DNA from 3 places in the Planomonospora alba genome. Region 3 is predicted to be linked to each of the others. Evidence: riboswitches for the same ligand, from Rfam matches in the RefSeq annotation. Region 3 holds a riboswitch; each other region holds the start of a gene.
The links. A riboswitch is a leader RNA that binds a small molecule or an ion and turns the genes downstream of it on or off. The one in region 3 is predicted to bind cobalamin.
Positions count from the first base shown of each region.

Region 1: another riboswitch for cobalamin. It lies ahead of bluB (5,6-dimethylbenzimidazole synthase); the one in region 3 lies ahead of cobN (cobaltochelatase subunit CobN).
Region 2: another riboswitch for cobalamin. It lies ahead of ABD823_RS21525 (ribonucleoside-diphosphate reductase subunit alpha); the one in region 3 lies ahead of cobN (cobaltochelatase subunit CobN).

Region 1 covers NZ_BAAAUT010000099.1:416-10,412, reverse strand. Annotated here, with positions in the region: gene ABD823_RS34745 (ABATE domain-containing protein) at 128-334, shown strand; partial or broken gene ABD823_RS34740 (hypothetical protein) at 344-505, shown strand; gene ABD823_RS33160 (LysR family transcriptional regulator) at 639-1,517, opposite strand; gene ABD823_RS33155 (cupin domain-containing protein) at 1,627-2,115, shown strand; gene ABD823_RS33150 (hypothetical protein) at 2,417-2,893, opposite strand; gene ABD823_RS33145 (DUF429 domain-containing protein) at 3,018-3,773, opposite strand; gene ABD823_RS33140 (hypothetical protein) at 3,844-4,494, opposite strand; gene ABD823_RS33135 (SSI family serine proteinase inhibitor) at 4,915-5,331, shown strand; gene bluB (5,6-dimethylbenzimidazole synthase) at 5,717-6,364, opposite strand; cobalamin riboswitch at 6,413-6,582, opposite strand; gene ABD823_RS33125 (hypothetical protein) at 6,958-7,149, shown strand; gene ABD823_RS33120 (MFS transporter) at 7,463-8,707, shown strand; gene ABD823_RS33115 (hypothetical protein) at 8,826-8,957, opposite strand; gene ABD823_RS33110 (hypothetical protein) at 9,135-9,314, opposite strand; gene ABD823_RS33105 (Clp protease N-terminal domain-containing protein) at 9,323-9,997, opposite strand, start outside.
Region 2 covers NZ_BAAAUT010000036.1:12,375-22,371, forward strand. Annotated here, with positions in the region: gene ABD823_RS21520 (ribonucleotide-diphosphate reductase subunit beta) at 1-492, opposite strand, end outside; gene ABD823_RS21525 (ribonucleoside-diphosphate reductase subunit alpha) at 636-2,951, opposite strand; cobalamin riboswitch at 3,157-3,355, opposite strand; gene ABD823_RS21530 (Bug family tripartite tricarboxylate transporter substrate binding protein) at 3,360-4,391, opposite strand; gene glmS (glutamine--fructose-6-phosphate transaminase (isomerizing)) at 4,512-6,332, opposite strand; gene ABD823_RS21540 (hypothetical protein) at 6,379-6,648, opposite strand; gene ABD823_RS21545 (N-acetylmuramoyl-L-alanine amidase) at 6,806-8,830, shown strand; tRNA gene ABD823_RS21550 (tRNA-Gly) at 9,078-9,149, shown strand; tRNA gene ABD823_RS21555 (tRNA-Cys) at 9,174-9,244, shown strand; tRNA gene ABD823_RS21560 (tRNA-Gly) at 9,322-9,396, shown strand; tRNA gene ABD823_RS21565 (tRNA-Val) at 9,408-9,482, shown strand; gene ABD823_RS21570 (GNAT family N-acetyltransferase) at 9,680-9,997, opposite strand, start outside.
Region 3 covers NZ_BAAAUT010000007.1:136,998-146,994, reverse strand. Annotated here, with positions in the region: gene ABD823_RS06245 (aminotransferase class IV family protein) at 1-186, shown strand, start outside; gene ABD823_RS06240 (quinone oxidoreductase family protein) at 321-1,217, opposite strand; gene ABD823_RS06235 (AraC family transcriptional regulator) at 1,295-2,224, shown strand; gene cobJ (precorrin-3B C(17)-methyltransferase) at 2,212-3,741, opposite strand; gene ABD823_RS06225 (precorrin-8X methylmutase) at 3,747-4,376, opposite strand; gene ABD823_RS06220 (precorrin-3B synthase) at 4,529-5,608, opposite strand; cobalamin riboswitch at 5,685-5,874, shown strand; gene cobN (cobaltochelatase subunit CobN) at 5,907-9,776, shown strand; gene ABD823_RS06210 (cobyrinic acid a,c-diamide synthase CobB) at 9,731-9,997, opposite strand, start outside.

The DNA.
Region 1 (9,997 bases), on a different contig from region 3:
GATGCCGCCGAACTGCTGAAGGGCGATCGGCGTGATGCCCAATCGCTGGGGTGGCGGACGCGGCGATCCGGCACCTGGACACCGCCGATGTCGTCATCACCACCCGCAGGAAAGTGAAGGGTGACACCTGACCGGTCCGAGCAGCCCACGATCGCCCGCGCTCGGACGGTCACCTCGGCCAGACCGGCCAGATGCCATGCTGGGCTTCGCGCGGCGACTGCGCGAGGCGATCGACCGCGCCGTCATGGCGGCGGCGGGCGGAGGACTGCCTGACGCGCGGGACTTGTCCTTGATCAACGGCGCCGCGATGGCGGCCCCGCGCCCGGCACCCTAGGTCGCCATCGTGGACGGGCGCCTGGCGCCGGGGAACACGAAGGACGGAGCCGAGGACGCCGCGTCCGGGCTGGCCCTGGTCGCCCACGACGCGGTGGAACTGCTGCTCTCGGATGAGATCCGCCGGGTTCGCGTCTGCAGCGCGGACCGCTGCGCACTCCGCTTCGTCGACCGTTCCCCCGCGCACAACCGGCGCTGGTGTTCATGGCGCGCTGCGGTAACCGAACCAAGGTGCGTTCCCACCAACTCCGGCATGGCGGGTAATGCTCATACGAGCCTGCTGCTGGTCTCGACGGCGACCCCGGTCAACCGGCGCGGACGCGGTTCAAGGTCTCCAGGAGGTAGCGGACGGCGGGTGTGGGCGGGCCCGGCGGGACGGCCAGCGACGTGGTCAACGTGGGTTCGGCGAGCGGGCGGATGGCGACCCGGGGTATGTCCGGCAGGCCGGTGACCTCATAGAAGATCGTCCAGGACGGAGTGCGGCCACCGATGTCCGCGAGGGTCTCCTGCAACGTGGTGAACGGCGGCCCGGGCGGCGGGTCGACCCCCGCCGCCCGGCAGGCGTCGGTGACCAAGTCGTGGAAGGGCGGGTTGTCCTCACGCGCAGCGAGCCGGATGGGCAGATCGGCCAGGTCTTCGAGCTTGAGTTCAGCCGAACACGCCAGCGGGTGTTCGGCGGGCAGGGCCGCGTACAAGGGGTCCGTCCAGATCGGGAGGAGTTCCAGGCCCGGCGCGTAGGAGAGCGCACGGACCAGCGCCGCGTCGAGTTCGCCGGAGCGTACGGCGGAGAGGCGGTCGGGCAAGGGAAGACGGCGCGGGCGGACCTGGAGGCGCGGCGCGACGGCGGCAAGCTCGTTGAGGACGTGGTAGATCCGGTTCCCCGGTCCCTGCACGATGCCGAGGCGCAGGACGCCGTCCGTGCCCGCGCGGATGTCGGCGGCGATCTGCCGGGCGCGGTGCGCGGCGGCCAGGACGGCGCGCGCCTCGGGCAGCAGGCGTTCCCCCGCGCCTGACAGCCGTACGTGCCGGGTCGAACGGTCGAACAGCGGCACGCCGAGTTCGCGTTCGAGCCGGCGGACTTGCTGGCTCACCGCCGACTGCACGATGCTGAGCCGCTCGGCTGCGCGGCCGAAGCCGCCCTCTTCGGCGACCGCCACGAAGTACGCAAGCTGCCGCAGCTCCACCCGGCGCCCTCGATTGATCTCGACCAGTGATGACTGCCGGTCATAACCGCTTCTGGTTCGCCACTTGTTCCCGGGGTCGAATGGACCCCGAACCTGAATGGAGCGGAATATGACTGCATCGCAGGCCTTTGTCGTTTCAGGCGAGTCCGCAGAGGTGGTCGCTCTGCCCGCGGGCGGAGCGTTCACACTGCTCGCCGACGCGAGCGACACCGCGGGCGCGCTCGGCGCGAACCGGCTCACTCTGGGACCGGGCCGTGACGGCGCCAAGCTGCATTACCACGTGCGTTCCACCGAGCTGTTCTACGTCCTGGACGGGGCTCTGGACTTCCTCCTCGGCGAGGAGAGGGTGACTCTCACCAAGGGCGGGCTGGTCGTCGTGCCGCCGCGACTGCCGCACGCGTTCGGCGCGGCGCCGGGCACAGACGCTGACCTGCTGGCCGTCCTGACGCCGGGGGTCGAACGTTACGGCTATTTCCGGCAGCTGGGGCGGATTCAGCATGGTCTGGAGTCCTTCGACAGCCTGTTGCCCGAGCAGGAACGCTACGATGTGCACTTCGTGGACGGCTCCGGCGGGCGGCCGCCGCGAAGCTTCCGATGACCGCCGAGCCCTTGACCGAAATCGGGACCCGTCGGCGGCGGATCGGCCCGCCACCGACGGCGGTACGGCTCGGCGGATTGGTCGGCCCGACGGTCTTCGGCGTCACGTGACCGCTCCGGAGCAGGCGGTGATCGGTCGTCTGCGTTACCGGCTCAACTTCTTGATCAACGCCCAGCTCCGCTTTTCCTCCGGACAATGGCGAGGCGGGCCAGGGAGTGGGCGGCGTTGCCGGCGTTCACCGGGTTGCCGTCCTCGGCGCGGAACGCGCGCTTGACCTCGTAGACCGCCCACGGCTGGTCGTTCAGGTGATGCTCGAACCGGTCGAGCAGCGCGCGGGCGCCCGGGTCGGGGTGGGCGGCGAGCACGTCGATGAGCCGCGCCCCGCCGGTGAGGCCTTGCGGGGGTTGAGCGCGACGGCCAGGTGCTCCATGGTGAGCGGCAGCATCCCCTGGTCGGGGTGGGCGATGTAGCGCGGCAGGGTGCGGGTGCGGCCGTCGTTGCCGGTGAGCGCGAATGGGCAGTATCGGCAGGCGCTCCTGGCCCAGTCGACGCCGAGCCGGTCACGGATGTAGGCGTGCGCCTGCTCGCGGTGCCGGCCCCGGTCGATCAGCGGGTGGAACGGGGCCCCGCCCGGCATGTCGGATTTCAGGTCGGTGGCCATCCGGTCGAGTTCGCCGAGCTCGAACCCGACCGTGTGCTCGTACGGTGCGCCGGCGACGTTGTCGAGCACCCACCGGTCGAGGACCCGGCCCCTGAAGCGGCTGCTGCAAACACACATGCCGGTGATCCTCGTGGAGATGCGATCCGCACGGATCACCACTGAGCAGCTACAAGCAGAAGCCGGTCAGTCACCCAACGCTTTCTGAGGGCCGGCTCCCCGCCCGGGCGGCACGGCCGGACGGTCATCCGGCCGTGCCGCCCGGGCGGAGAGCCGCCAAGGGGGAGGAGGGCAGGGCGATCCACCCCTCGGAACGCGCCCGGCGGGTCTGCTCCGGGGTGGGGGCCGTGACCAGTCCCCGGGCCGCCGCGCGGGCGGTCAGCGCGGCGACGACGGCGTCCATCGCGTGGTCGGAGCTCCGGCAGCACCCGTCGTACGGGCCCAGGTCCAGCCACGGCGCCGCCGCCCGGAGCCCGTCGGCCAGGCGGCCGAGCGCGCCGAGGTCCTTCTTGTAGCCCTCGTGGGGAAGGCCCCAGCACCTGAGCGAGGCGGCCGGGTAGACCTCCACCACGGCGCCGCCGCCGCCGCGGTCGACCGGCAGGCCCCGCCGGGCGAGCTCGGCGAGCAGGGCCGCGCAGCGCATGGCCGTGTGGCCGATGCGGTCGGCGGAGACGCTCAGCGGCCGGCGGCCCGTCAGGTCGTGGACCACCCGGTCGGTGACCCTGTGCGTCAGCTCCCTGCGCCAGACCCGGCCCGGCGTGCCGGCGGGCACGTCGACGTGCCCGGCCCGGTGCGCCGTGACGAAGTCGACGAACCCGTCCGGCCAGCCGAACGGGCAGTCGACACCGGCCTTGTCCGCGCCGGTGAGCGCCTCAACGACCAGGTCGTCGTCGGCCCCGATCCGGATGTCGCGGACACGGGCCCCGCCGGGTGACCAGTCCAGCCACGCCACCGCCGTCCGGACCGCCTCCGCCGCCAGATCGATCCCCACCGTGAGCATGCCCCCACGGTAGGACGGCACCAGTGCGCGGCGCATCCGGCCGCCGACTCCGGTGCGGCGCCGCACGGGCTCACCCGGCCGCCGACTCCGGTGCGGCGCCGCGCGGGCTCGCGATGCCGAGCAGCGCGAAGCCCAGGCCCAGGGCGAGCGCGGTGAGCACGCCCTCGGGCCAGTAGATGTGGCTGCCCAGCCAGAGCACGGAGGCGGTGATCAGGACCGTGCCGCCGGCCGCTGCCCGCCGGCCGCCGTGCCGCGCGGCCAGGGCCGCGGTCGTCGCGACCGAGGCGAGCAGGAAGCCCAGGGATCCGATGAGCCCGAGCGTGCCGCCGACCACGTCGAGGGCCGCCCCGGCGCGGGTCAGCGTCGCGGGGTCGTCGGTGTTGGCCGTCAGCGTGCCGTAGGCGACTCCGGCGATCGCGTCGAGCGCCGTGTAGAAGATCGCGTAGATGTAGCAGCCCAGCCGCGCGGTGGTCGCCCACGGACCCCCCATCCCGCGCAGGAGCAGCAGCGGCGATCCTGCCAGCAGGGGGAACAGCGGCAGGAGCAGCAGGTGCAGGGTGGTCCACCGCTCGGCGGTGTCCGGGGTCAGGTGGTGCGGGTGCAGCAGGCCGGTCAGGGCGAGCACGACGGGTACGGACGCCAGGGCGGCGACGCGCAGAGCGGTCCGGCGGGCGGGAGCCCGCCGCCGGCGGAGGAGGTCGGCGAGGGGAGGGGTGGTCATGTGCTGCTCCCGGCGGAGGCGGATGTCGGTGCGAGAGATCATGCCGCCGCCCAGGGCGCGGCCGCCTCGGCCGAACAGCCGACCGCCGGGATGCGACTTCCGCGGTGGGTGTGCGACCGCGGTGGCACCGGCCCCCGGTCCGGTGGCGGCCGCCGGGCGTTCCCGGGGAAAAGCTCTGTCCGCCGCGCATCCGAACGGCGTCGCCGGGCGGGTAGATATGTGGCCGATTGAGGACAGTCGCCGCGGTTGCCGTATAGATATTCTCGCCCTAGCATTTCAAGGCGAAAGGATTTGCGGCTGACCACCGGCAAATTCTCACGTGTTGTTTCCGCTCCGAGGCGGGGCATCGATTCACGAGATCCGCCGCCCCGCCGTGTCGAACGCCGCAGAACGCGGCAGACCTTTTCCGAGGAGACATCCATGCGATTCCGCTCGCCCATCCGCGCCCGCGCCGGATGGCTCGCCGCCGCCTGCGTGGCGGCCCTGGCGCCGCTGCTCGCCGCCTCCCCGGCCGCGGCCGGCACGCCCGCGCCCACCGGCTCCTACCTGCTGAAGGTGACGCCGCAGGACGGCACGGCGGCCCGCACGGCCACCCTGACCTGCGGTCCGGACGGGGGCACGCACGCCGACCCGGCCGCCGCCTGCGCCCAGCTCCGCCGCACCGGCGGCAGGGTCGAGGGCATCCCCGAGAGCCAGGGCGCCTGCACCCTGGAGTACGCCCCGGTCCGGGTCAGCGCCACCGGCACCTGGCAGGGCCGGCAGTACCGCTACGAGCGGACGTATCCGAACCGGTGCGCGGCGGTACGCGCCACCGGGGGCGTCCTGTTCGCTTTCTGACCGCGCGCGGAGCGGTGATTCTCCGTTCCGGCCGCGGGCCCGCCATTTCTCCGCTCCCGGCCCGGCCGCCGGAATTCCGTGCCGGGAAGCCCGCGATTCCGTACCGGAGACACGTAATGCCGTTCCGGGCGGCGTGACCGCCCGCCGGAAATCCCGGCGGGCGGTTCACCGGTGGTCCGTCCGGTCACCGGTGGGAATTCACCGGGAATTCCACCGCCGGAAACCGGGCTGCCCGGCGCCCGCCGCGCGGGAGTCGTCCGGGAACGGCCGGCCCGCCCTGCTCCGCCTGGCCTGTCCTGTCGCGCCTGGCCCGGCCCCGTCCTGCCCGAGCCGCCCCGCCCCACCGGCCGGGAGCGCGGCGGCCTGCCCGCCCCCCACCGTCAGGTCACCAGTGCTCGCGGTGGACCACCGTCTCCAGCGGGAGACGGCTGCGCCATCCGTGCCGCTCCAGGTCGGGCACCGTCTCGGTGTGGGTGACCGGTCCCAGGCAGAGCCAGGCCACCGGGCGGACGCCGTCGGGGATGCCGAGCAGGCGCCGGACGAACGGCTCCCGGTAGAACGAGACCCAGCCGACGCCCAGGCCCTCGGCCGTCGCCGCCAGCCACAGGTTCTGGATGGCCAGGCAGACCGAGTACAGCCCGGTGTCGGCGATGGCGTGCCGGCCCAGGACCGCGGGACCGCCCCGCTCGGCGTCGTAGGTGACGACCACCGAGAGACCGGACTCCAGCACGCCGTCGATCTTGATCCGGGCGAACCGCTCCGCCTCGGCGCCGGTGAGGGACGCCGCGAAGGCGTCCCGCTCCCGCCGGACGTGGTCGTGGAAGGCCCGGCGGGTGCCGGGGTCCTCCACGAGCACGAAGTCCCACGGCTGGGAGAGCCCCACGCTGGGTGCGGCGTGCGCGGCGGCCAGCACGCGCGCCAGGACGTCGCCGGGGACGGGTTCGCCGGTGAACTGGGACCGCACGTCGCGGCGGCGGTGGACGACCTCGTAGAGTCCGGCGGCCGGGAGGACGTCGGAGGGACCGGTGTTCACAGGGCAGGCTCCCGCTGCGTCGTGCCGCCACGGCGGGCGGCGGGTGGGGCGAGGCCGGTCTTCGGACTCTCGGATCGACGCCTCACCGTCCGCCTTCCCGGCCCGCGGGCCAGTGACCGCACGTACGTGCGTGGACGGCGGCTCCCCGATCACCGCGGCGGGCCCGTGCCGGAATCACACCGGACTTCCCGATTCTCCTCCCGCAGGAGGCACCTCGCGCTGGTCTGTGCCGGGGGAGACTGTAGCGCAGGACGACCGCCCCCGACGGCGCGCGGCCGGTGGCCCCATGCTCGGCCGGACGCCGGTGGCTCCCACGCTCGGCCGGACGCCGGTTCCGACGGCGGCGGCATGTGATCTTCCGAGCCGCGGGATGTCGCTGGGAGGCGGCGGCGCGCGGGAGTGACAGACTGGCGTACGCCCGGTTCCCGGCCCGTGCGTGGCTGGTGTCAGAACCCAGCGACGAGGACGGGCCGCCGAGGGCGGGCGCCGCCGGCTCCGGCCGGCGGCCGCCGTCACCGCCCACCGACGAAACCGACCCGAGCAGTCAACGCAGGGCCGGCTTCCGCCGCCCTGGTACCGAAGGGATCCCGCTCATGACCCACTCGATCCGGCCGGCCGCCGCGGCCGTCCTCGCCGGCCTCAGCGTGCTGATCACCGGCGCCCCGGCCTCGGCCCAGCCCGACCCCGGTCCCTCCGCCGCCACCCGCGGCGGCGGCATCCCCGTCGTCGGCGGCCTCTTCGGCGGTAGCGGCGGCATCTCCTTCGCCGGCAGCTTCTTCAACTGAGCCGCCCGGCGGCGGGCCGGCCGGGAACCCGGCCGGCCTCGGCCCGGCGGCGTGTCCGGTTGCCGCCCGCGGCCGCCGGCCTGTCCGCCACGGGCGCCGCCTGCTCTGCGCGCTCCGGAGGCGCGGCGGCGGCCCGCGCAGCCGTCCGGGCAGGTGATCAGCGGTTCACGGGCCAGGGCCGTGAACGGTGATGACAGGCCGGACCGGCCGATATACCATTTGGCCTGTTTGGCGCTCCCGGTAATCCTGTTGCCCATCCATGGCCCGCGACGTGCGTTCCGCATCCACGCGGGTCCGAGGGGAGATTAACGTGTTGCCTGGACGCCAACAGGCCGTGCCGCGACGCCAGTGGCAGGCACCCGTCGTCGTCGCCTACCTCACCTTCGTCCTGGCCGGAGTGAGCGGGGGCGTGACCGGCGTGCTGCTGCCGGCGCAGATCCGTGACTACGGCCTGGACATGGCCACGATCGGCACCACCTTCTTCACCTTCTCCGCCGGGTTCATGCTCGCCGGATCCACCTCCGGCATGCTGATCCACCGCTTCGGCATCCGGACCGCCCTGGCCGTCGGCGGCGGCGCGTACGTCCTGGCCGGCCTCTACACGGCGGTGCGGCCGCCCTTCCTGGCGCTGCTGGCCGTACAGGTGCTCGCCGGGTACGGCACGGGCATCCTCGAGTCGGCCCTCAACACCTTCCTCGCCGGCCTGCCGAACTCCACGACCCTGCTCAACCGCCTGCACGCCTTCTTCGGCGTCGGCGCGCTGGCCGGCCCCCTGCTGGCCACCTGGATCCTGGGCTTCGCCCCCTGGACGGCCGTCTGGCTGGTCCTGGCCCTGGCGAGCGTCCCCCTGATCGCCGCCTTCCTGGTGACCCTGCCCGCCGGAGCCCCCACCGCCGGCGCGGCGCCCCCGTCCGAGGGGACGCCGAAGCCGGGGAGGACGGGCGGCGGCCTGCTGGCGGCCGTCTCCCGGGAGCCGGCCGTCCTGCTCGGCGCCGTGTTCCTCGCGGTGTACGTGGGCCTCGAACTCAGCGTCGGCAACTGGGCCTTCACGTTCCTGACGGACGAGCGCGGCCAGTCCGACCAGCTGGCGGGCTACATCGTCTCCGGCTACTGGCTCGGTCTCACCGCGGGCCGGTTCGTGATCAGCCCGCTGGCCGCCCGGATGGGCCTGACCCCGATCGGCATGACCTTCGCCTGCCTGTTCGGCGTCACCGCCGCAACCGTGCTCGTCTGGATCGTCCCCGGCACGGCCCCGGCCTTCGCCAGCTTCGCCCTGTTCGGGTTCTTCCTGGGCCCCCTCTTCCCGACCACCATGGCCGTGGCCCCCCTGCTCGCCTCGCCGGCCCTGGTCCCCACCACCATCGGCCTGCTGAACGGCGTATCCGTCATCGGCGGCGCCCTGTTCCCCTGGCTGGCCGGGGCGATCGGTGAAGGCCTCGGCGTGTGGACCCTCCCGCCGTACGCCCTGGTCCTGGCCCTCCTCCAGCTCGCCGTCTGGCGGATGGTCACCGACCGCATCGCCCCCGCCACCACCGCGCCCGGCCCCGCGGCCCCGTGACGCCCGGTTCCCGTACGTCCCCGGGGACGCGCTGGAACGGCCCCGCCGCTCCGGCGGTCGTGTCGCGCAGCGGCGCGGCGCGACCGTCCCCCGGCGCGACCGGGCCGTAGAACAGCGCTCAGACGCGGAAGTGCGCGATCGACCGGTCCAGGCCAGGTGCCGGATCGGCCAGCTGCTGCGCCGCCCCGACCGCCTGCACCGCACCGGCGTCGGACTCCTCCGGCGCGTGCGAGAGTGCGATGCGGTCCATGCCGGTCAGCTCGCCGCGTACGGCCCGGCGCCGGGCCGTACGCCCGCACCGGGCCGGCCTCGTGGCCGTGTCATGCCTCGCGGCCGGGGCGTCGAGGGCCCGGACCGGAGGGGCCCTCCGCTGTCCGGGCCGCCGGCTCCGCGGGGACCCGAGGCTCGTCTCCCGCATCACACCGGGTCACCACGTCGCGGACAGCAGCGGGAGCAGCAGCAGCGCCCACAGGACCGCTGCGGCGGCCGCGCGGAGGAGGACGCGACCGGCGGGGGCGGTGACCGCCGGCAGGGACCGCCGGGGCCCTGCGCGACCGGAGGCCGCCGAGGGGTCCTCGGCGTCGTCGAGGCGGACTGGCGCGGACATGGTCGTGCTCACTCGTGACGGGTGGGGCCGAGGTGGCGTTCCAGGCGTTCGATCCGGGCGACGAGCGGCTGCAGGTGCCCCTTCACGGCCTCGGTGAGGGCCTGTACGGGGTCGGCCGCGGTGCCGGCGGAGGTCTGGGCGCGCAGGTGGACGTAGCCGGCCAGGGCGGCCGTGACCGCTCGGCGGGTCAGGCGGGGCTCGGCCCCCAGGGCGCGCAGCACCTGCCCCGCGGTGCCGTCGGGTTCGGCGACCAGGCCGAGCAGCAGGTGCTCGCATCCCACGTAGTTGTGCCCCAGCGCGGTCGCCTCCGTCACCGCCAGCTCCAGCACGCCGGCCGCCTGACGGCTGAGACGCGTCGACGAGCCCTCACCGGCCGCTTCGGAGGCCGCTTCGGTGGCCGCCTGCCGCTCCAGGTCGCGCCGCACCTGCACGGGGTCGATGTCGATCGCCCGGAGCACGTGCAGAGCCAGGTTCCCGCCCTCGTCCACCATGGCGGCGAGCAGGTGGCCGGTCCCGACGACCGGCGCGCCGTCGGCGCGGGCCCGGTCGATCGCCAGCCCGACGACGGTGCGGGCCCGGGCGGTGAACGACGACAGCCGCTCATCCAGGTCATCGGCTCTCAGTTCGCCCAGAACGGTCTGCCGGACGGCGGTGATCCGGCGCACCGCCTGCTCCAGCGCGCG
Region 2 (9,997 bases), on a different contig from region 3:
GTTGAGCAGGAAGGCCCGGCGGTCCTCGCGGGTCTCCAACCGCCTCAGGTCGCCGAGGGAGTCGATCCAGCGGAAGCAGAACTCGGCCTTGTCCCGGATCGACGGGATGTGCTCGACCGCGGCGAAGGCCCGGGCCCGCTCGTCGTGGTCGGGCAGGTAGGTGTCGAGCAGTGTCAGGTAGAACTGCACGTGCACGGCCTCCTCGAACAGCTGGCGGCTGAGGTAGAGCCGCGCCTCGGGGGCGTTGACGTGCTGGTAGAGGTTGAGGACCAGGTTGTTGGCCACGATCGAGTCGCCGGTGGCGAAGAACGCCACCAGCCGGTTGATCAGGTGGCGCTCCTGGGGCGTCATCCTCGCCAGGTCGGCGAGGTCGGAGTGGAGGTCCACCTCCTCCACCGTCCAGGTGTTGCGGATGGCGGCCCGGTAGCGCTCGTAGAAGCCGGGGTAGCGCATCGGGCGCAAGGTCAGGTCCATGCCGGGGTCGAGCAGCATGCTTGCGTGTCTCCGTATCGGTTCGTCCGCGGGCCGCGGGGGCCGTCGCGGGGTGTCGGAGGTCGTCGGCCGCGCGGAGGGCGGCCGTCCGCCGGGAGGGGGCGCCCGCCCGCCGGAAGGCGCCGAGGCGGCCGCGCCGGGCGCTACTGGCAGGCCTCGCAGACCTCGGGGTTCTCCAGGGAGCAGGCGACGGCGCCCGCGTCGGAGGCGGCCGCGCCCCCGGGGGCGGTCCCGGCGGCTGGTCCGGCCTCACCCGCGGCCGCCGGGGCCACGGTGGTCTGGGCGATCCGCGTCGCGGGGCGCGAGCGCAGGTAGTAGGTGGTCTTCAGGCCCGACTTCCAGGCGTAGGCGTACATCGAGGAGAGCTTGCCGATGGTCGGGGTGGCCATGAAGAGGTTCAGCGACTGCGACTGGTCGACGTACGGCGTGCGCGCGGCGGCCAGGTCGATCAGCGCCTTCTGCGGCAGCTCCCAGGCGGTCCGGTACAGGAGTTTGAGGTCGGCGGGGATCTGCGGGACGTCCTGGACCGAGCCGTCGGCCCGCTTGATCGCGTCCCGGACCTCCTCCGTCCACAGGCCGCGCTCCCGCAGGTCGCGGACGAGGTACCGGTTGACCTGGAGGAACTCCCCCGACAGGGTCTCGCGCTTGAAGACGTTGGAGACCTGCGGCTCGACGCACTCGTAGCAGCCGGCGATGGAGGCGATCGTGGCGGTCGGCGCGATCGCGATCAGCAGCGAGTTGCGCAGGCCGGTCTCGGCGATCCGCTCCCGGAGCGCGGCCCACTCCGCCGAGCGGGCGGTCCCGTGGCTGTCGGCGTAGTGGTCGGGGTGGAGCACGCCGGCCGCGGCCCGGGTCGCGCCGTAGGAGGGGTGGCGGCCCCGCTCGGCGGCCAGGTCCGCGGAGGCGGCGTAGGCGGCCAGCGCGATCTCCTCGGCGATCCGGGTGGACAGCTCCAGCGCCTCGCGCGAGTCGAACGGCAGGCGCAGCGCGAAGAACACGTCGGCCAGGCCCATCACGCCCAGCCCGATCGGCCGCCACCGCCGGTTGGCGGCCTCGGCCTCGGGGGTCGGGTAGAAGCCCAGGTCGATGGTGCGGTCCAGGAAGCGCACGGCGGTGCGCACGGTACGGCGCAGCCGCGCCCAGTCGAGGCCGGCGCCGTCGGCGGCCAGGTGGGCGGCGAGGTTGACCGAGCCGAGGTTGCAGACGGCGGTCTCGGCGTCGCTGGTCACCTCCAGGATCTCGGTGCAGAGGTTGGACAGGTGGATGACGTTGCCGGGCAGGGCGGTCTGGTTGGAGGTCCGGTTGGCCGCGTCCTTGAAGGTCATCCAGCCGTTGCCGGTCTGGGCCAGGGTGCGCATCATCCGGCCGTAGAGGGTCCGGGCCGGCAGCCGCCGCACGGCCAGCCCGGCGGCCTCGGCGGCCCGGTAGGCCCCGTCGAAGGCCTCGCCGTACAGGTCGACCAGGTGCGGGACGTCCTTAGGGTCGAACAGCGACCACTGCGCGTCGGCCTCGACCCGGCGCATGAACTCGTCGGGGACCCAGTTGGCCAGGTTGAGGTTGTGGGTGCGGCGGGCCTCCTCGCCGGTGTTGTCGCGCAGCTCCAAGAACTCCTCGACGTCGGCGTGCCAGGTCTCCAGGTAGACGCAGGCCGCGCCCTTGCGGCGGCCGCCCTGGTTGACCGCGGCGACGCTGGCGTCGAGGGTGCGCAGCCACGGCACGATCCCGTTGGAGTGGCCGTTGGTGCCGCGGATCAGCGAGCCCCGGGAGCGGATCCGGCTCCAGGAGATCCCGATGCCCCCGGCGTACTTCGACAGGCGTGCGACCTGCCCGTAGCGCTCGTAGATCGCCTCCAGCTCGTCGCGGGGCGAGTCGAGCAGGAAGCAGGACGACAGCTGCGGGCGGCGGGCGCCGGAGTTGAACAGGGTGGGCGAGCTGGGCAGGTAGGACAGGCTCGCCATGAGCCCGTACAGCTCGGCGGCCTCGGCGACCGTCCCGGACAGGCCGCAGGCCACCCGCAGGAAGAAGTGCTGGGGCCGCTCCAGGACCTTGCGGGTCTCGGGGTGGCGCAGCAGGTAGCGGTCGTAGACCGTGCGCAGCCCGAAGTACTCGAAGCGGGTCTGCTCGCGCACCAGCGCGTCCAGCTCCGCGGCGTGCGCGGCCACGAACTCCGCCAGCCGGTCGGCGACCAGCCCGGCCGCGTGGGTGGCGGCGACGGACTCCGAGAAGGTCCGCACGCCGTGCCCGGCGGTCTCCTCGGCGATCAGCCCGTCCAGCAGGGCCGCGGCGGTCCGGGAGTTCTCCGGGTCGGAGATCACCCGGGCGGCGGCCTCCTCGATGGCCAGCCACCCGGCCGCCGGGCCGCCGGGCTCGGCGCCCGCCGCGCCGCCGGCCCCCGCCGCGGTGTGGGCGGCCGTGCCGCCGGCCGCCCCGGTGCCGTCCATGGTCTGTGTCGGATGCATTCTTCGCGCGCTCGCATTCCCCGTCGTCGGTACGGCTCGGCGGGACGGGCGCGCGTCGGGGGCGGATCCCGGCCTGATGCGGGCATGCGGGACCGCCTCGTCCGCGGGCCCTCCCTCGAGGCCCTGGACTGTCTCCGTGGCGGGAGCCGCGGCCACCGCGCTCCCGCGGGCCGCCCCAGGCGTCCCCGGTCGCCGGACCCGGCTCCCTGACCACGCGTCACCGGCAGGTCTTCGGACTCACGGGCGTCGTGCTGCGCTTCCTACTGGCCGTCGCTTCCCAGGTCTCCCCAGTGCTCGACTGACGGCGGTCGTTCCCGTTCACCGCTGCGGGGCAGTCCCGGAATCCCACCGGGTTCCCTCTTGCCTCGCCCCTCCAGGGGCGAACCGACAACGAGAGGGATCCTACATCTAGGGGCGGATCGCGCAACCGGCCCTACAATTTGTGTTTGAGGGGTTCAGCAGCCCGAGCTCGTAGAGCACTCCGCGGGTGCGTTCGATCTCGGTGGACAGCCACTGCCGGAAGTCGTCCCCGCTCAGGTAGAGGCGGCTCCACCCCTGCCGCGCGCACAGTCCGCGCCAGCGCGGGGAGGCGTCGATCCGCTCGCAGAGCGCGACGGCGGCCTCGCGGTCCTCTGCGCCCATCTCCGCCGGGCCCATCAGCCCGCGCCAGTCGCTGTACTCCAGGCGGACGTCCAGCTCCATGAGCGCCGGGGCGTCGACGCCGTCGACGCGCTCGCGGGAGGAGACCGCCAGCGGCCGCAGCCGCCGCGCGGCGATCTCGGCGGCCAGGGAGCGCACCGGCCCCAGGACCGCGGCCACCCGCCCGCCGTACAGGGCCTCGACGGCCTGGGGGGTGGCGGCGTACCCGGCGTAGTCGAGCAGCCTGGCGTCCACGCCGAGGCACTTGCCGATCATCCCGTACAGGACGTGGTCCGGGCCGCCCGCCGCCCGGCCGCCGACCACCAGCTCCGCGGGGTCGCGCCGGAGCGCGTCGGCGACGTCCTCGAAGGAGCGCAGGCGCGAGTCGGCGGAGACGGCCAGCACCGCCCACTCGCCGACCAGGCGGGCCAGCGGGGTCGTGGACGCGAGCACGGGGGTCGCGCCGGAGATCTCCGCGCCCGCGACCAGCGGCATCCCGGCGACCAGCAGGCCGCCGCCCCGGGCGAAGGGGAGGCCCGGCGGGCCCGCCGCGGCGAGCGCGGCGAGCGCGGCGGCCCCGGCGCCGCCCGGGTGGTTGCCCACCTCGGCGGCCAGGGCCAGCCCGTCGCCGGTCACCGCGGCGGCCAGAGCGCGGGCGACGCGGTCGGCGTCCTGCCCGCGCTCCGCGGGCGCGATGATGGCCAGCCTCCCGGCGACCGGGCCGGGCTCGTCCGCCGCGCCGCATCCCGCCGCGGCGAGCACGAGTCCCGCGGTGAGCCAGCAGAAGCGCCTACGGTGCATCGGTGCCCCTTCCCCAGGGTGCCCTTGCCACCCTAGGTTACAGCACCATCACTTTCTGCCACCGATGGGGACTTGTCTGGATGCATCCCTTCTGCCGGAATCACCCGGGGGCACCGGGGGTCACTCGACGGTGACGCTCTTGGCCAGGTTGCGCGGCTTGTCCACGTCCCGGCCCAGGGCCACCGCGGCGTGGTAGGCGAACAGCTGCAGCGGGATGCCCAGCAGGATCGGGTCCAGCTCGACCTCGTTCTTCGGCACCACCAGGCAGTCGTCGGCCAGCTTGGCGTCGGCGACGCGGTGGCCGACCATGAGCACCTTGCCGCCCCGCGCGCGGATCTCGCCCAGCGTGGTGAGGTTCTTGTCCAGCAGCTCGTCGTCGGGGACGATCGCCACCGTCGGCATCTCCGGGCCGATCAGCGCCAGCGGACCGTGCTTGAGCTCGCTGGCCGGGTACGCCTCGGCGTGCACGTAGGAGACCTCCTTGAGCTTCTGCGCCCCCTCGCGCGCCACCGGGTAGCCCCGGACCCGGCCGACGAACATGATGCTCGGCGAGTCGGCGTACTTGTGGGCGAGCTCCTTGATCTGGGGCTCCAGCGCGAGGATCTCCTTGATCTGGTCGGGCAGCCTGCGCAGGCCCTCGCAGATGCGGCGGCCGTCGGCGGGCGACAGGTCGCGCACCCGCCCCAGGTGGAGGGCGAGCAGCGCGAAGGCCGCGGCGGTGGAGGTGAACGCCTTGGTGCTGGCGACGGAGACCTCGGGACCGGCGTGCAGGTAGACGCCGCCGTCGCACTCGCGGGCGATGGCGCTGCCGACGGTGTTGACGATGCCGAGCACCCGGCCGCCCTTGCGCTTGAGCTCCTGGACCGCCGCCAGGGTGTCGTAGGTCTCCCCGGACTGGCTGATCGCCACGTACAGGGTGTCGGGCTCCACCACCGGGTTGCGGTAGCGGAACTCGCTGGCGGGCTCGGCGTCGGCCGGGATGCGGGCCAGCTCCTCGATGAGCTGCGCGCCGATCTGGCCGGAGTAGTAGGCCGAGCCGCAGCCGATGATCTTCACGCGGCGGAAGGAGCGGGTCTCCCGCGCGTCCATGTTGAGGCCGCCCAGGTGGGCGACGTGGAAGCGGTCGTCGAGACGGCCGCGGAGCGTGCGGGCGACGGTCTCGGGCTGCTCGGAGATCTCCTTGAGCAGGTAGTGCTCGTAGCCGCCGGTGTCGTAGTGCGCGGCCTCCCAGTCGACGGTCAGCGGCTCCTTGGCGGTCTCCCGCGCGTCGCTGGCGAAGGTGCTGAACCCGTCGGCCCGCAGCACCGCGAGCTCGCCGTCCTCCAGGTGCACCACCTGGCGGGTGTAGCGGACCAGCGCGGCCACGTCGGAGGCGGCGAACATCTCCTTCTCGCCGATGCCCAGGACGATCGGGCTGCCGTTGCGGGCCACGACCACCTCGCCGGGGCGCTCGGAGTCGACCACCGCGATGCCGTAGGTGCCGACGACCCGCTTGAGCGCGAGGCGGACGGCCTCCTGCAGGGAGTCCGTCTCCTTGACGGTCCGGGCGATCAGGTGCGCCAGCACCTCGGTGTCGGTCTCGGACAGGAAGGTCGCGCCGTCGGCCTCCAGCTTGCCCCGCAGCTCGTCGGCGTTCTCGATGATGCCGTTGTGCACGACGGCGATGCGCTCGTCGTTGGACAGGTGCGGGTGGGCGTTGACGTCGCTGGGCACGCCGTGCGTGGCCCAGCGGGTGTGGCCGATGCCCGTGGTCCCCTTGAAGCGCGCGGGCACGGCCGCGGCCAGGTCGGCCACGCGCCCCTTGACCTTGCGCATCTTCAGGCCCTTGTTGGCCACCACCACGCCGGCCGAGTCATAGCCGCGGTACTCCAGCCTCTGCAGGCCCTCCAGCAGGATCGGCGCCGCGTCCTTGGGCCCCACGTAGGCCACGATTCCACACATGGTGATCGCCCTTTCGATGCAGTGATATATGCCTTCTTATGCGGTTTCACCCGTAAACGATCCGCCGGAGCTGGCGGAGCGAGAGCCCGGGCGCCGCGACCCGGCGGGCCGCCAGCTCGGCGGCGATACGGGGGAAGATCTGGTCGTTGACCAGCCCCTTCGCCTTGAGCTCGGCGTGCCGCCGCCGGACGTACTCCTCGGCGCTCTCCGAGAAGTACGCCAGCACGTCCGCCACGACCCGCGCCGCCTCCCCCGGACCGAGCGCGCTCGTCCTGACCAGGTGAGTGATCAGCTCCTCGTGCGGATGCCATGTCATGGACACAGAGCAGGACCATATGCAGAAGAGATGCCGCTCGCCAACTTCCCTGCCCGATATCGGGCAGGAACCGGCCCTTTCTCGCCACCGATCCGGTCTCGCTACGATCGGTAGTTTCAAATCACTCTGGGTAGTGGTCCGGGCGGGAGGAACCACTATGAGCCGCCTGCCGTACACCGCCGTCGTCACCGTCCTCGCCGTCCTCGCCGCCCTCGCGGCCTGCGCCGCGGCGGTTCCCGCGTCCGGTGCGGAACCTGCCCCGCGAGCGGGCGCGCAGACGCGCGCCGCGCAGCCTCCCCCTGCCGAGAACCGTCCCGGCAGGCAGGCGGCCTTCGCCCGGGCCGCCCGGACGTACGGCGTGCCGGAGAGCGTGCTGCTGGCCGTCTCCTACCTGCAGTCCCGCTGGGACGCCAACGGCGGTCGGCCGAGCGTCTCCGGCGGCTACGGCCCCATGCACCTGGTCGACGGCGCCGCCGTCCCGGCCCCGCCGCACGGCCGCCGCGGCCATGGCGGCCACCACGGCGCCGGACGGGACGGCCGGGGCGACGGGAGCAGGCCGCTGCGGGTGGCGGCCCCCCGCACGGCCCCCGGCCCGGGCACGCCGGCCCGACCCCGGGACACCCTGGGCCGGGCGGCCCGCCTGACCGGGCTCTCCCCCGCCCGGCTCCGCACCGACCCGGCCGCCAACATCCTGGGCGGCGCCGCGGTCCTGGCCGACCTCCAGCGCGCGGCGGGCGGCCGGGCGAGCGCCGACCCCGCCCACTGGTACGGCGCGGTGGCCCGCTATCCGGGCACGGACGGCCGGGCCGCCGAGGTCTTCGCCGACGAGGTGTACGCGACGCTCCGCGCGGGAGCCGCACGGGTGACCGACGACGGCGAGCGGGTGGCCCTGCGCCCGCACCCCGGCCTGGCGGAGCCGGTCCGCCCGCCCCGGCGGCTCGTGCCGAACCGGGCCGCCCCCGGCCCCGACTGCCCGCCCGACCTGTCCTGCGAGTGGCTCCCCGCCGCCTACCGCAGGCTCGGCGGGGACCGCTACGGCAACCACGACCGCTACGAGGGGCGCCGGGAGATCGACTACATCGTCGTCCACGACGGCGAGGCCCGCTACGACACCATGACGCGCCTGGTGCGGGACCCGTCCTACCTGAGCTGGCACTTCACGCTCCGCTCGAGCGACGGCCACGTCGCCCAGCACCTGCGCGGCCAGGACGTCGGCTGGCACGCCGGGAACTGGTACGTCAACTCCCGCTCCATCGGCCTGGAGCACGAGGGCTACCTCGCCCAGGGCGGCGCCTGGTACACCGAGGCGATGTACCGCGCCTCCGCCCGGCTGGTCCGCCACCTCGCGCAGCGGTACGGCGTGCCGCTGGACCGGGCGCACATCCTCGGCCACGACAACGTGCCCGGCGCCACCCCGCAGGCGGTGCGGGGCATGCACGACGACCCGGGCCCCTTCTGGGACTGGGAGCACTACTTCGAACTGCTCGGCAGCCCGCTGGGGGACAGGCCGCTCCGCCCCGCCGCAGCCTCCCTGACCGGCCGTGCGGCCGCGCGGTCGGTGACGATCCTGCCGGACTACGCCACCCACCGCCCCCGCTTCACCGGCTGCGACGGCGGCTCGGCCGACTGCCCCCCGGCGGGCGCCTCGTCGGTCTGGCTGCACACCGCGCCCTCGCACGACGCCCCGCTGGTCAGGGACGCAGGCAAGCACCCGGAGGGCGGCTCCAGCCAGAGCGTCTACGACCACGCCGCCCGCGCCTCCGCCGGCCAGCGCTACGCCCTGGCCGAGCGCAGGGGCGACTGGACGGCGATCTGGTACCTCGGGCAGAAGGCGTGGTTCCACGACCCGGCCGGCGCCCGCACCTCGGTGGAGGCGCGCGGCCCCGTGGTGACGCCCCGGCCGGGCCTGGCCTCGGTGAAGCTGTACGGCCGGCCCTATCCCGAGGCCTCGGCCTACCCCGCGGGGGTCGAGCCGGACAAGCCGGTCGCCCTGCAGTACCGGATGGGGGCCGGGCAGCGCTACAGCCTCGGCCTGACCCGCGCCGGCACCCACCTGCGGGCGGTGACCTTCGACCCGTCCCGGCACCTGGTCGTCCGCGGCACCCGGCGCTACCACCAGGTCCAGTTCGGGCACCGGATCATGTTCGTCCGCGCCGAGGACGTCGTCCGGGTCCGGGGCTGAGCCGCGGGGCCGGAGCGCGGGCCTGACCGCGGACCGGGCTCCGGGTCCAAGGACCGGAACCCGGCGCGGCGCGCCGGCGGATCCCCAGGTCACCGGGGTGCTCCCCGCGTCCGCGCACCCGACCGGGAGCGGGATGTGACGTGCACCACACCGACCTGACGCTCCGGCGGGCGCCCGGTTGGACGCACGCACTCCCAGAACGCGCTAGAGTCTTCCCGTGCACCCGGACGAAACGGCCGGGAAACACGCGGAAGTGGCTCAGGGGTAGAGCATCACCTTGCCAAGGTGAGGGTCGCGGGTTCGAATCCCGTCTTCCGCTCTGCGGATCCTCCGGGATCCGACTGGTGGAGTGGCCGAGAGGCGAGGCAACGGCCTGCAAAGCCGTGTACACGGGTTCAAATCCCGTCTCCACCTCACCGCACGGACATCGGAGCCTCCGGGATCCGGTAAAGTGTTGCAGGCACCGCCGAGGGGAGACCCGCAGCGGGCACGCGGAAGTGGCTCAGGGGTAGAGCATCACCTTGCCAAGGTGAGGGTCGCGGGTTCGAATCCCGTCTTCCGCTCCAGGTTCACCCGAGGACGATTAGCTCAGCGGGAGAGCGCTTCCCTGACACGGAAGAGGTCACAGGTTCAATCCCTGTATCGTCCACCATCCGAAGATCCCCGGGCCGCCCGGCCCGGGGATCTTCTGTTCTCCGGGTGGAGCGGCCGGCCGCACCGCGCGACTCCCCGCCCCCGGCTCGCACACTCCGGCAGGCACGCCTTCGAATCCTCCCACCGGCACGCCTCGATCCGCCCGCCTCGGCGGTCCGTCCGCGCGCCCCGTCGCCCGTCGCGCGCCCTCCCCGGCTACGGCGCCGAGCGCCAGACCACCTCGCCGTCCACGCGCTCGCCGGTCGGGACCAGGCCGAGCCGGCGGGCGACCCCGATGGAGGCGGCGTGCCGCGGATGGATCGCGGCCGCCAGCGCGCTCACTCCCCGCCCGGCCAGCCAGCCGGTCATCGCGCGGGCGGCCTCGACCGCCAGCTTCCTGCCCTGCCAGGGCGTGCCGACCACCCAGGCGAGGAAGGCCCCGTCCGGGGTCACGGTGGCCTGGACGTAGCCGACCAGGCGGCCGGCCGCACCCCCGCCCGGCGGGCCGTGCGGGCCCCGCGTGCCGCCCGCCGG
Region 3 (9,997 bases):
GTGCCCCAGCGAGTCCAGGAGATCACCGTCGCCGGCCTGCCGGCGATGGCGGGGGCCGTGGTCATGAACTCGTGGACACCGGGAGTGGCGGTGCGCCGGATCGGCTCCGTACCCCTGCCTGAAGCGCCCTCCTTCGTGCAGGTGCTGCACCGGGCCTACCAGGCCGAACCGCTCACCTCGCCGTGAGGACCGCTCCGGCCGCTTCCCGGACCGCCTCGACCGCTCCGGCCGCGGCCCGGACCCGGCGCTCCCCAGGGGAACCGGACCCGGCGCTCCCGGCGGACCCGGGCCCGCGGGAACCATGACGGCCGGAGACGGGCTCAGGGGCGCAGGACCACCTTGCCGAAGGCCGCGCCCGATTCGAGACGCTCGTGCGCGAGCGACGCCTGGGCCAGGGGGAGGACCTCGTCGGTGACGCCCCGCAGCGCACCGCGGGCCGCGAGGTCGAAGACGGTCTTCAGCCCCGACCGCCGCCGCTCGGCACCGACCGAGCTGAGGCTGAACATGAGCAGTGACGGGGAGTGCTGGAAGCGCCCCAGCAGACCGGCGGCGAAGTCCGGGGCGGGGAACCCGCCGGCCGCGCCGCACACGACGTAGCGGCCGCCGGGCCGCAGCCGTCCGAGATGACGGCCGAGGTCGGCACCGGCCACGGGGTCGACGACGACGTCGTAGGCGGCGTCCTCGCCGTCCCGGGTGGAGAGCCCGAGCCCGCCCAGCCGCCCGGCATGCGCCGCCGAGCGGGTGGCCGCGGTCACCTCGGCCCCGAGGTGCGCCGCCATCTGGGCGGCCATCAGCCCCACGCCGCCGCTGGCACCGCGGACCAGGACGCTCTCCCCGGCGGTCACGCCGGCCCGTTCGAGCAGCAGCCACGCCGTCAGCGCGTTGACGCCGAGCGCCACGGCCTGCGCCGGGGAGAGCTCCGGCGGCAGCGCCACGACCTCGTCGGCCACCGCCCACTCGGCGTAGCCGCCCCCGCCGAGCATGGCGTAGACCCGCTCGCCGGTCGCCTCGGCGACGCCCGCCACCTCCAGCCCCGGGACGAACCCGGGAACCGGGAAGCCCGGGTCCTGCCCGCGGCGGGACATCACGTCGACGTGCCCGACCCCCGCCGCCTCCACCTCGATCAGCGTCTGTCCCGGCCCGGGGACGGGATCGGGGAGATCGACGAGACGCAGGGCGCCCCCGTCGTCGAACGAATGCACAGTGATCGCCTTCATGCCCCCACCGTAGGGATCATCGGACGTATGGGACGATGCTCGGGACGACCTGATCCATACGAGATCGTGCAGAGCGGATGGCGGTGGACCTCTTCAGCGACGTGATCGACAGCATGCGGACCGGACGGAAGTCGTTCTGCCGGACCCGCGGCACCGGCCGGTGGGGCAGGCGGCTCGACGCGTTCTCCGGGACGGGTTTCCACGTCGTGCTGGACGGCGGCGGCTGGCTCGTCACGCCGTCCGCGCCGTCCGCGCCGCCGGTGCGGCTCGGCGCGGGCGACGTGGTGTTCGTCCCGCACGGCGCGGCGCACGGGCTGAGCGGAACCCCGGACCGGCCCTTCGCCGAGCTGCCCGCGGCGCCGGACGCGCTCCCGCCGCAGGACCCCGGCGCGCCGTACGCGGACGTGGTGTGCGGCGCCTACCGGCTGGACAGAGGCCGGGCCCACCCCTTCCTGCTCGGCCTCCCCGACGTGATCCACCTGCGCGCCGGCCGTCACCCCGCCATGCGCACGCTGGTCGACCTGCTGGCCGGACGGCCGGAGTCCGGGTCGGGGGCGGGCGCCGCCGTACCCGCCCTGATCGACCTGCTCCTGGTCCATCTGCTGCGCGCCTGGCACGACGACGCGGGCCCGCCCGCGGCGCCGGACGACCCCGCCATCGCGACCGCCCTGCACCGGATCCACCACGACCCCCGGCGCAGGTGGACGGTGGAGGAGCTCGGTGCCGAGGTCGGCATGTCCCGCACCGCGTTCGCCCGCCGCTTCACCTCGCTCGTCGGCCTCCCGCCGATGACGTATCTGACCAACCAGCGGCTCAACCACGGCGCGCGGCTGCTCCGGGAGACCGACGCGCCGCTGGCGTCGATCGCCCGCCAGGTCGGCTACGGCTCGGAGTTCGCCTTCGCCAACGCCTTCCGGCGGGAGTTCGGGACGGCGCCGGGCCGGTACCGGCGCCGGGAACGCGCCCTCGGCGGCGACCGGCCCGGGACGGCCGCTCAGCCCGGGTAGCGGCGCGGCGTGTAGACCGTCCCCCGCTCCGTCACCCGGGTGGTGGAGGAGCCGACGATGAGCAGGCAGCGCATGTCCACCCGCGCCGGGTCGAGCTCGCCGAGGGTCGTGACGGTGACGCTCTCCTCCGCGCCGCCGACGTTCCGGCCGACCACCACCGGGGTGCCCGGGTCGCGGTGCTCCAGCAGCAGGTCGCGGGCGGCGGCCAGCTGCCAGGTACGGCTCCGCGAGGCCGGGTTGTAGATCGCCAGCACGAGGTCCGCCCGGGCCGCGGCGGTGACGCGCTCGGCGACGACCTCCCACGGCTTGAGGATGTCCGACAGGGAGATCACGCAGTAGTCGTGGCCGAGCGGCGCGCCGACCCGGCTCGCGACCGCCTGCGCGGCGGTCAGCCCGGGCACGACCCGCACCGGCACGTCGGGGAAGTCGGCGGCGACCTCCAGGACCGCGCTGGCCATCGCGAACACGCCGGGGTCGCCGGAGGAGACCACCGCCACGCGCCTGCCCTCGCGGGCCAGCTCCAGCGCGTGCCGGGCCCGCTCCGCCTCGACCCGGTTGTCGGTGCGGTGGCGGCGCTGGCGCGGGTTCGGCTCGACCCGGTCGACGTAGGGACCGTAGCCGACCAGGTCGGTGGCGGCCGCCAGGGCCTCCTGCGCCTCGGGCGTGAGCCAGGGGCGCCCGGCCGGGCCCAGCCCCACGACCACGACCTCCCCGGCCGCCCCGGGCAGCCCCCGCTCGGCCTCCCGCCGGACCTCCTGCACGGCCTCCCCCCCGGCCTCCCGCTCTGCCGCGAACGCGCGCTCGGCCGGGCTGGGCAGCAGGGCGAGGGAGAAGTACGGCACGCCGTCCGGGTCGACGTCCTTGAGCGGCGCGATCCGCTCGGCGCCCATGGTGGCCCGCTCGACGTACCAGGCGTCGTCGAGCCGCCCGGCCTCGGCGAGGGCCTCGCGCACCTTGGTGAAGGTCCGCCCCAGCTTGAGCACCGCCGCCGAGTCGGCGGCGCGCAGCCGCTCGGCCAGCACCTCGCCCGGCAGCGTGCCGGGCAGCACCGTCAGCGTCTCGTCCCGCTCCACCAGCGGCCGCCCCAGCACCGCGGCCGCCGCGCTGACCGAGGTCACCCCCGGCACCACCTCGGTCGGGTAGCGGTGGGCGAGCCGCTTGTGCATGTGCATGTAGGAGCCGTAGAAGAGCGGGTCGCCCTCACTCAGCACCACCACGGTCCGGCCCGCGTCGAGGTGGGCGGCGAGCCGGTCCGCGCACTCGGCGTAGAAGTCGTCCAGCGCCCCCTGGTAGCCGCCCGGGTGGTCGGTCGTCTCGGTGGTCAGCGGGTACAGCAGCAGTTCCTCGATCTGGCCCTGGCGCATGTACGGCGACGCGATGGAGCGGGCGATGCTGCGGCCGTGCCGGGCGGCGTGGTAGGCGATCACATCGGCCTCGCCGATCAGCCGGGCGGTCTTGACCGTGACCAGCTCGGGGTCGCCGGGACCGAGGCCGACGCCGTACAGGCGTCCCGTCATGGTGATCACTCCTCTTCGCTGGCGATGGCGTTGATCGCCGCCGCCGTCATCGCACTGCCGCCCCGGCGGCCGTGCACCACCAGGTGCTCCAGGTCGCTCTCCGCCAGGGCCAGCTTGGACTCCGCCGCGCCGATGAAGCCGACCGGGATGCCGAGCACCGCCGCCGGGCGGCCCGCGCCCTCGGCGACCAGCTCCAGCAGGCGGAACAGCGCGGTCGGCGCGTTGCCGATCGCGACCACGGATCCGTCGAGCCGGTCCCGCCAGAGCTCCAGGGCGGCGGCGCTGCGGGTGGTGCCGAGCCGCTCGGCCAGGGCCGGCACCCGGGGGTCGCCCAGGGTGCACAGGATCTCGTTGTCCGCGGGGAGCCTGCGCCTGGTCACGCCGGAGGCGACCATCATGGCGTCGCACAGCACCGGCGCCCCCGCCCGCAGCGCGGCCCTGGCCTCGCGGACCGCCCCCGGCGACCAGGCCAGGTCGGTCACGAGGTCCGTCATGCCGCACGCGTGGATCATCCGGACGGCGACCTGCGCGACCTCGGGCGGCATGCCGCTCAGGTCGGTCTCGGCGCGGATCGTGGCGAACGAGCGCCGGTAGATCTCGGCGCCGTCGCGGATGTAGTCGGTCCCGGCGCCGATGGCCGCGCCGCCCGGCGCGCCGTACCCGCCCGGGCCCCCCGGCGCGCCGGGGTCCGCGCTCCGCCCGGTCGCCGGGCCCGTCCCCGCCGCACCGCCCGGCGCGCCGGGCCCTCCGTACCCTCCGTGCCCGCCGATGTCCCCGCTCCGCTCCGTCACGGCTGCCTCTCCTCGTATCCGTCGCCGGTGGCCGTCATGGAGACCACCCGGCCTCGCGGGAGTCCGCACCGCCGCGCGCATCCCGCCCAGTGGACCGGCGTGTCCGGCGCCGCGTCGCGGGCGAGCACCCAGCGGGTCGCGTCCGCCCGCACGTCGGCGAGCGACTTCGCGCAACCGGGGCTGCCGGTGCAGGCGCTCACGCCGGTCCAGGGCGAGCCGGGGTCGGTCACCAGGCCGCGGGCCGCGAGCCCGGCCGCCAGGTCCGCCGCCCGGGCGGGGGCGACATCCGGCAGCACGGCCGTGCGCCACGGCGTCAGCCGCACCTCGGCGGCGCTCTCCGCCGCGGCGGCCAGGGCCCGCGCCTGGCCGGGGGTGAGCCGCCCGAGCGGGATCAGGGCCTGCACCGCCGTACGGCCGCCGGGCAGGTGGAGCACGCCGACGCGGCGCTCCGGCGGGCCGTCCGCCAGCCGGACGGCCCCGGCCGCCCCGGAGCCCTCCGCCCCGCCGCCGGGCTCGCCGCCGAGGAGGGCCGCGATCCGGCCCGGGCCGTCGGCGATCTCGGCGATGCGCCACTCCGTGTCGCGCAGGCGCAGGAACGCCTCGGCGGCGTCCAGCATGAGCGGGACCGCCGTGTCCGGGTGCACGTCCAGTCCGGCGTCCCGGCCGGCCAGCAGCAGGCGGCCGCCGGAGCAGGTCACGTCCGCCTCCAGCTCCAGTCCCACGTCGCCGAGGGCGAAGAGGAACCGGCCGGGCAGCTCCGCCAGCGCCGGGCGCGCGCACAGCGCCTCGTCGAGCGCGGCCACCGCGTCCCGGTCGCCGAACGGCGAGGCGACGATGTTCCGCACCCGCTCGTGGGTGACGGAGGGCAGCAGCCCCGCGGCGGCGATCCGCTCCGCGAAGGTGCCCGCGCCCGCCGCGGGCAGGCCGCGCACCTGGACGTTGGCCCGCGAGGTCAGCTCGATCACGCCCGAGCCCAGCTCCTCCGCGCAGGCGGCGAGCTCGCGCAGCTGGGCCGCGGAGACCACCCCGCCCGGGAGTCGGACGCGCGCGAGCAGCCCGTCGGCGGCCTGGTGCACCTGCAGCGCTCCCGGACAGGCATCGAGACGCGTTCGTCGGGGAACGCCGGATTTGGACACGGTGAGGATGGTAACGCCACTTCTGTCTGCCGTAGGCTTGCCCGCAGGCGAAGGCACGGAGGAAGCCGGTGAGAGTCCGGCGCGGTCCCGCCACTGTGACCGGGGAGCGAACCCCACCGCAGGCCACTGTCCGGAGACGGGCGGGAAGGCCGGGGGGAGCGGCGATCCGGGAGCCAGGAGACTCCGGCCCTCGCTACACCCGCGACCGGGGCGAGGACCCCGAGGGAGGAACTTCTCCGTGTCCGACGTACCCGGCGTGCCCGGCGCCCTTGACGCGCCCGGCGACGACCGCACCGTCCTGCTGCTGTCGACCTCCGACACCGACCTGCTGAGCGCCCGGGCCAGTGGTGCCCGCTACCGCCTCGGCAACCCCGCCCGGCTGCTCCCCGACGACCTGCCCGAGCTGCTGGAGGGCACCGACCTGGTCGTGGTGCGCCTGCTCGGCGGGCGCCGGGCCTGGGAGGAGGGGCTGGACGCCCTCCTGGCGGGCCCCCGCCCGGTCGTGGTCCTCGGCGGCGAGCAGGCGCCCGACGCGGAACTGATGGAGCTGTCCACGGTCAGCGGCGGCGTCTGCGCCGAGGCGCACGCCTACCTCGCCCACGGCGGCCCGGCGAACCTGGCCGAGCTGCACGCGTTCCTGTCCGACACGGTCCTGCTGACCGGCCGCGGCTTCGCGCCGCCCGCGGCGGCGCCCTCCTGGGGCCTGCTGGAGCGCACCTCCCGCGACGGGACCCACGCCGGCTCCCGCGACGGGACCCACGCCGGCTCCCAGGGCGACGCCCGCGGCGGGCAGGGCCCGGTGATCGGCGTGCTCTACTACCGGGCGCACCACATGGCGGGCAACACCGCCTTCGTCGAGGTGCTCTGCCGGGCGATCGAGGACGCGGGCGGCCGGGCCATGCCGGTCTTCTGCTCCTCGCTGCGGACCGCGGAGCCGGAACTGCTGGCCACCCTGCGCCGGGCCGACGCGCTGGTCGTGACCGTGCTGGCGGCGGGCGGCTCGCGCCCGGCGACCGCCGGGGCGGGCGGCGACGACGAGGCCTGGGACGTCGGCGCGCTCGCCGAGCTCGACGTGCCGATCCTCCAGGGGCTCTGCCTGACCACGAGCAGGCGGGCCTGGGAGGAGAACGACGACGGCCTGTCCCCGCTGGACGCGGCCTCGCAGGTGGCGATCCCCGAGTTCGACGGGCGGATCATCACGGTGCCGTTCTCGTTCAAGGAGGTCGACCGGGACGGGCTGACCGTCTACGAGGCCGACCCCGAGCGCGCCGCCCGGGTGGCCGGCATCGCCGTACGGCACGGCCTGCTCAGGCGCACCCCGCCCGCCGAGCGGCGGCTGGCCGTCATGCTGTCCGCCTACCCGACCAAGCACTCGCGGGTGGGCAACGCGGTCGGCCTGGACACGCCCGCCAGCACGGTGCGGCTGCTGGCGCGCCTCGCCGAGGCGGGCTACGACCTGGGCGAGGGCTTCCCCGGAGTGGCCGAGCAGGACGGCGACGCGCTCATCCACGCGCTGATCGCCGCCGGCGGGCAGGACGCGGACTGGCTGACCGAGGAGCAGCTCGCGGGCAACCCGGTGCGCATCTCCGCCGAGTCCTACCTCTCCTGGTACCGGACGCTGCCCGAGGACCTGCGGGCGGACATGGAGCGGCACTGGGGCCCGCCGCCGGGCGAGCTGTTCGTGCACGAGGGCGACATCGTGCTGGCCGCGCTGCGCGCCGGGAACCTCGTCGTCATGGTGCAGCCGCCGCGCGGCTTCGGCGAGAACCCGATCGCGATCTACCACGACCCCGACCTGCCGCCCAGCCACCACTACCTGGCCGCCTACCGGTGGCTGTCGGCCGAGTTCGGCGCGCACGCGGTGGTGCACGTGGGCAAGCACGGCAACCTGGAGTGGCTGCCCGGCAAGTCCGCGGGCCTGTCGGCCTCGTGCGCCGCCGACGCGGCCATCGGCGACCTGCCGCTGGTCTACCCGTTCCTGGTGAACGACCCCGGCGAGGGCACGCAGGCCAAGCGGCGCGCGCACGCCGTGCTCGTGGACCACCTGGTGCCGCCGATGGCCCGCGCGGAGACCTACGGCGACATCGCCCGGCTGGAGCAGCTGCTCGACGAGCACGCCTCGATCGCCGCGATGGACCCGGCCAAGCTGCCCGCGATCCGCGCGCAGATCTGGACCCTCATCCAGGCCGCGCGGCTCGACCACGACCTGGGGCTGGAGGACCGGCCGCACGACGCCGAGTTCGACGACTTCCTGCTGCACGTGGACGGCTGGCTCTGCGAGGTCAAGGACGCGCAGATCCGCGACGGGCTGCACGTGCTCGGGCAGGCGCCCGAGGGCGCGGCCCGGGTGGACCTGGTGCTGGCGATGCTGCGCGCCCGGCAGCTGTGGGCGGGCCGGCAGTCGCTGCCCGGCCTGCGGGAGGCGCTCGGGCTGGCCGAGGACGGCACGGCGGGCCTGGCGGCCGTGGACCGGGCCGAGGAGGTCGCCCGGGCGCTGGTCGAGGCGATGGAGGAGCGCGACTGGGACCCCGCGGCGGCGCCCGAGGTGGCGGCGGCGGTCCTGACCGGCGCGCCGTCCTCCCCCGGAGACACGCCTGATCCGTCCGGTGACACGCCTGATCCGTCCGAGAACGGCACACCGCCCTCCCCCGGGGACACGCCCGGCCCGTCCGGGAACGGCACACCGCCCTCCCCCGGGGACACGCCCGGCCCGTCCGGGAACGGCACACCGCCCTCCCCCGCCGGGCGGCTCGACCTCGTCACCCGCATCCTGGCCTTCGCCGCCACCGAGGCCGTGCCGCGGCTGCGCCGTACCACCGACGAGCTGGACCACGTGCTGCACGCCCTGGACGGCGGCTACGTCCCGGCCGGGCCCAGCGGGTCGCCGCTGCGCGGGCTGGTCAACGTGCTCCCGACCGGCCGCAACTTCTACTCCGTGGACCCGCGCGCGGTGCCCAGCAGGCTCGCCTGGGAGACCGGCCAGGCCATGGCCGACTCGCTCCTGGCCCGCTACCGCGCCGACCACGGCGACTGGCCCCGCTCGGTCGGCCTGTCGGTCTGGGGCACCAGCGCCATGCGCACCGCGGGCGACGACGTGGCCGAGGTGCTCGCCCTGCTCGGCGTCCGGCCGGAGTGGGACGAGGCGTCGCGGCGGGTGACGGGCCTGGAGCCGATCCCGCTCGCCGAGCTCGGCCGCCCCCGCATCGACGTGACCGTCCGCATCAGCGGCTTCTTCCGCGACGCCTTCCCGCACGTGGTCGCGATGCTCGACGACGCGGTCCGGCTGGTCGCCGGGCTCGACGAGCCGGAGGAGGACAACCACGTGCGCGCGCACGTGACCGCCGACCTGGCCGGGCACGGCGACGCGCGCCGGGCCACCATGCGCGTCTTCGGCTCCGCGCCGGGCGCCTACGGGGCCGGCCTGCTCCCGCTGATCGACAGCCGCAACTGGCGCGACGACGCCGACCTGGCCGAGGTCTACGCGGTGTGGGGCGGCTACGCCTACGGCCGCGGCCTGGAGGGCGTGCCCGCCCGGCAGGACATGGAGAACGCCTACCGGCGCATCGCCGTGGCCGCCAAGAACGTCGACACCCGTGAGCACGACATCGCCGACTCCGACGACTACTTCCAGTACCACGGCGGCATGGTCGCCACCGTGCGGGCGCTCACCGGCCGGGCCCCGGCCGCCTACGTCGGCGACAGCACCCGGCCGGACGCGGTCCGCACGCGCACGCTGGTGGAGGAGACCTCCCGGGTCTTCCGCGCCCGGGTGGTCAACCCGCGCTGGCTGGCCGCGATGCGCAGGCACGGCTACAAGGGCGCCTTCGAGCTGGCCGCGACCGTCGACTACCTGTTCGGCTACGACGCGACGACCGGCGTCATGGCCGACTGGATGTACGACAGGCTCGCCGAGGCCTACGTGCTCGACCCCGAGAACCAGGAGTTCATGGCCCGGTCGAACCCGTGGGCGCTGCACGGCATCGCCGAGCGCCTGCTGGAGGCCGCCGACCGGGGCATGTGGGAGCGCCCCGACCCCGACGTCCTGCGCGGCCTGCAGGAGGTCTACCTCAAGACCGAGGGCGACCTGGAGGACGACACCAGCCGCTGAGCCAGCCGCGGCGCCCCCGCCCAGTGCAGGTGCAGGTAGGACGCCGTCACGAGGGCGTCGCCGTACCCGTCGGCGCCGCCCTCCCAGCGCAGCAGCGGCTCGCCGATCCCCTCGACGGCGGTCCGGTGGAACTCGTGGCCGCGCAGCCGCTCGCCCGCCCGGGTGAGCGGCGAGTCCCGCAGCGCGACGGCCTCGCGGTAGCCGAGCGTGAGCCGGGGGGT